2 regions of the Streptomyces sp. NBC_00669 genome follow, and region 2 is predicted to be linked to the other one. Evidence: riboswitches for the same ligand, from Rfam matches in the RefSeq annotation. Region 2 holds a riboswitch; the other holds the start of a gene.
What was found. Region 2 has a riboswitch for ZMP and ZTP ahead of OG896_RS07095 (phosphoribosylaminoimidazolecarboxamide formyltransferase). Riboswitches for the same ligand answer to the same signal wherever they lie in the genome.

Region 1 (2,191 bases), 580 kb from region 2:
TGCCGTTTGTGCGTGGTACCGGGTACGGGCGCGGGTTCCGCCCGGCTACGGGCGCGGCGCCCAGACGGGGCTACGGTCCTTGTCCACCAGCGCGGCGCGCACCCCTTCGTGGAAGTCGGGCTCGCGGGCGGTGCGGCAGGCGCTCTCCAGCTCCAGGGCCAGGCACTCCGCCAGGCTCGCGCCGGCGCCCGCGCGCAGCAGCCCGAAGGTCAGCTCCAGGCTCATCGGGCTGGCCCGGTCCAGCACCGCGAGGGTGTCCTCGGCCCACGCCCGGTCCGCGGCGTCCCCGGCACCGGTCTGCGCGGCGAGCCGGTCCCGCAGTTCCGCCAGGTCCGGGGCGGAGAAGCAGCGCTCGATCGCCGCGCGGTGCCCGGCGAGTTCGGAGGGCGGCGCGGCCACGGCGAACCGTTCCAGCACCGCGTCCGGGGCGCCGCCGTCCGCGCCCGTCAGCGCCTCCTCCAGCGCGGGCAGGTCCGCGGCGGGAACGTAGTGCGTGGCCAGGCCGCACTCGACCGCGGCGGCGCCCGAGATCCGTACGCCCGTCAACCCGAGGTACCAGCCGACGGCGCCCGGCAGCCGGGGCAGGAAGTAGGTCGCGCCGATGTCCGGGAAGAACCCGATCGCCGTCTCCGGCATCGCCAGCACCGCCCGCTCGGTGACCACCATCGCCGAGCCGTGCACCGAGATGCCCAGCCCGCCGCCCATCGCGTACCCGTCGACCAGCGCGGTGTACGGCTTCGGGAACCGGGCGACCAGCGCGTTCAGGGTGTACTCCGTGCTGAAGTACGTGCGGACCGCCGCGTCGTCGCCGCGCAGGCCCGCGGCGCGCATCGCCAGGATGTCGCCGCCGGCGCAGAACGCCTTCGGGGAGGTGCTGCGCACCAGCACCGAACGGACCGCGGGGTCCTGCCGCCATCCGCGCAGCGTCGTGTCGATCGCGCGGGCCATCTCCAGGTCCAGCGCGTTCAGCGCACCCGGGCGGTCCAGTTCCAGGACCCCCACACCTGAGGCGGTGACCGCGCCGCGCACCGTAGCCGAGGTCTCTGCCCTGCCCATGTACCGCTCCCAACGTCGTGCCTACGGCGCCCCTGGCCGGCGCGGGCTCCCGCGCGGCTCCCCGCGGAAGGACCGGCACGCACCCGGGCCCGGCCCGCGGGTGATCCCGGAACCGACAGTACGCGGCGGGTCGGGCGGGTTGATACGCTGCCCGGGAGCCGTGACTGGCGTGCTGGGATGGGTGCAACCATCGGGAAGCGGCTCGCGCGAAACAGAAGTGCCGTGCGCCTGGGCCACCCCGTTGCCGAATCTCCGGAGGACCCCGCCATGGCCGAACCGTCTGTCACCCAGCAGTCCCCGCACACTCCGCAGTCCCGCCAGTCCGTCGAGTCCACCGCGTTCCGCAGCGCCCTTGAGGTGATCCGGGGCGTCGAGCCGCGGGTCGCGGACGCGATCGCCGCGGAGGTCGCCGACCAGCGCGAGATGCTCAAGCTGATCGCGAGCGAGAACTACGCCTCGCCCGCGGTGCTGCTGGCGATGGGCAACTGGTTCAGCGACAAGTACGCGGAGGGCACCGTCGGCCGCCGCTTCTACGCGGGCTGCCGCAACGTGGACACCGTCGAGGCGCTCGCCGCCGAGCACGCCCGCAACGTCTTCGGCGCCGCGCACGCCTACGTGCAGCCGCACTCCGGGATCGACGCGAACCTCGTCGCGTTCTGGGCGGTGCTCTCGCAGCGGGTGGAGCGCCCGGCGCTGGACAAGGCCGGCGTCCGCCAGGTCAACGACCTGACCGAGCAGGACTGGGCCCGGCTGCGCGCCGACTTCGGCAACCAGCGGATGCTCGGCATGTCCCTGGACGCGGGCGGCCACCTCACGCACGGCTTCCGCCCGAACATCTCGGGCAAGATGTTCGAGCAGCGCAGCTACGGCACCGACCCGCGGACCGGCCTGGTGGACTACGACGCGCTGCGCGCCGCGGCCCGCGAGTTCCGGCCGCTGATCCTGGTCGCGGGCTACTCCGCCTACCCGCGGCTGGTCAACTTCCGCATCATGCGCGAGATCGCCGACGAGGTCGGCGCCACGCTGATGGTGGACATGGCGCACTTCGCCGGCCTGGTCGCGGGCAAGGTGCTGACCGGCGACTTCGACCCGGTGCCGCACGCGAACATCGTCACCACCACCACCCACAAGTCGC
Region 2 (2,191 bases):
GGCACCGCCCGCGCCGCGGCCGAGCAACTGGCCGCGCGGATAGCCGCGTTCCCGCAGACCTGCCTGCGCGAGGACCGGCTGTCCCTGCTGGAGCAGGAGGGCCGGCCCGAACCCGAGGCGCTGGCCGCCGAGTTCGCCCACGGCCAGGTCTCGCTCACCGAGATGGCCGCGGGCGCCGCCCGGTTCACCGCGGGCGAGGGACGGCACGGCGCCTTCGGCCCGTGACCCGGTCGCCGACTCCGCTCCCGCCGGGGCTGATCAGTGCCGGAAGAGCCGAAGTCCGGTCCGCACCAGGGTCATTCCCTGCCGCTCGCACGCCTCGACGACCTTGTCCGAGCGGATCGACCCGCCGGGCTCGGCGATCCACCGCACCCCGTAGCGTGCCGCGTGCTCCACGTTGTCCGCGAAGGGCAGCGCCCCGTCCGAGGCGAACGCCACCCCCGTCAGCCGTTCCCGCCACGCCTGCCGCTCACCGCCGTCCGGCAGCAGCACCGCGCTCGGCGGCGGCCCGGCCAGCACCCCGCGCAGCGCCTCGGCCTCGTACGGCGTCAAGTCGCCCTCGGCGCACCGCACCTGCCAGTTCACCCGGTCCTGCCGGCGTACCTCGGGCCTGAACTCCATGGCGCGTACGGCGGGGTGGCGGCGCATCCACCAGGTGTGCGTCTTGCGGCCCGCCAGGCGGGTGCAGTCCAGCCGGGACTGCTGGCCCGCGCCGATGCCGAGCGTCACCCCGTCCCGCACATAGCAGACCGAGTTGGACTGGGTGTGGCGGACCACGGCCAGGCCGAGCAGCAGGTCGTCGGCGGCTGCTCGCGGCAGCTCGCCGCACACCACGTCGGTCAGCAGGCCGGCGCAGATCGGCACGTCGTCGCGTGCCTGGCTCAGCCGCAGCCCGTACTCCTCGCGGCTGTCGGCGGCCGGCGGCACGTACCCGGGGTCGGCCTCCAACACCAGGAAGCGGCCGCGCCGTTTGCGGCTCAGCGTGGCGAGCACGCCGGGCGCGTAACCGGGTGCCACGATCCCGTCGCAGACCAACCCGCCCAGCAGCTCGGCGAGTTCCTCGTCCACCGGGTGCGACACCGCGGCCAGGTCACCGTAGGACGACCGCGGATCGGCGTCCCGGGCCCGCAGATACGCACCGGCCAGCGGACCGGGCGCGGTCGTCCCGAGGCCGTAGCGTGCGGCGGTGTCCGCGTCCACCGGGCCGGCCAGTGCCGCGCCCGCGGGCGACACGTGCTTGAACGACGCCGCCGCGGGCCGCCCGAGCGCGCCCGCCGCCTCCCGTACGAGCTGCCAACCGGCCAGCGCGTCCAGCAGGTTGATGTACGACGGTTCGCCGTTGAGCACCCGCAGCGGGCCGGGCCCCGGCGCCACGGATACGGCATGTGCCGGCTGCTGCTGGGGGTTGAGTCCGTACCGCAGTTCCATCCGGGTCCTCCTCGGTCGCGTGCGCTGATCCGAGGCGCCCAGGCGGTCGACGCGTCCGAAGGTGTGCGTGCCGCTTCCCGGTGGTGGCCCACCCTCGCCAGTCGCGGCGCCGCCGATCGTACCCAACATGCTCCGTGACCGCGGCGGGTGGGGCGGGGGAGACGCGGGCCGCCGGGCGGCGGGGGTGGCCGGGCGGCGGGGTTGGCCGGGTGTGGCGCGAACCGGTGGACGTGCCCGGCCGGCACTAGGCTCGGAGCCATGATCGTATGGCTCAACGGCACCTTCGGCGCGGGGAAGACGACCACGTCGCGGCTGCTCACCGAGATGCTGCCCGGAGCTCGGATCTTCGACTCGGAGTACGTCGGCTACATGCTCCGGCCGTTCCTGACCGACAAGCCGGTACGGGACTTCCAGGAGCACCCGCCGTGGCGGTCGCTGGTGGTGCAGACCGCCGTCCAACTGCTCGACTACGTCGGGGGCACCCTGGTCGTCCCGCAGTCGGTGCTGGTCGAGGCGTACTGGACCGAGCTGTCCGGCGGACTGGCCGAAGCCGGCGTGCCCGTCCACCACTTCGTGCTGCACGCCGATCCCGAGGAGCTGGTCCGGCGGATCGAGCAGGACACCGAAGGGGCGCCGGCCCGGCAGTGGCGGCTCGACCACGTCTCCGCGTACGAGGCGGCCCTGCCGTGGCTGCGGGAGGCGGGCGAGGTCGTCGACACGGCGGGGACGCCGCCGGCGGACGTGGCGCGGCGGATCGCGGCGC

Region 1: another riboswitch for ZMP and ZTP. It lies ahead of OG896_RS04705 (glycine hydroxymethyltransferase); the one in region 2 lies ahead of OG896_RS07095 (phosphoribosylaminoimidazolecarboxamide formyltransferase).

Annotation. Positions count from the first base shown of each region.
Region 1 covers NZ_CP109018.1:1,191,475-1,193,665, forward strand. The annotation lists gene OG896_RS04700 (enoyl-CoA hydratase/isomerase family protein) at 46-1,056, opposite strand; ZMP/ZTP riboswitch at 1,207-1,297, shown strand; gene OG896_RS04705 (glycine hydroxymethyltransferase) at 1,324-2,191, shown strand, end outside.
Region 2 covers NZ_CP109018.1:1,773,895-1,776,085, reverse strand. The annotation lists gene OG896_RS07100 (crotonase/enoyl-CoA hydratase family protein) at 1-225, shown strand, start outside; gene OG896_RS07095 (phosphoribosylaminoimidazolecarboxamide formyltransferase) at 259-1,428, opposite strand; ZMP/ZTP riboswitch at 1,458-1,543, opposite strand; gene OG896_RS07090 (AAA family ATPase) at 1,687-2,191, shown strand, end outside.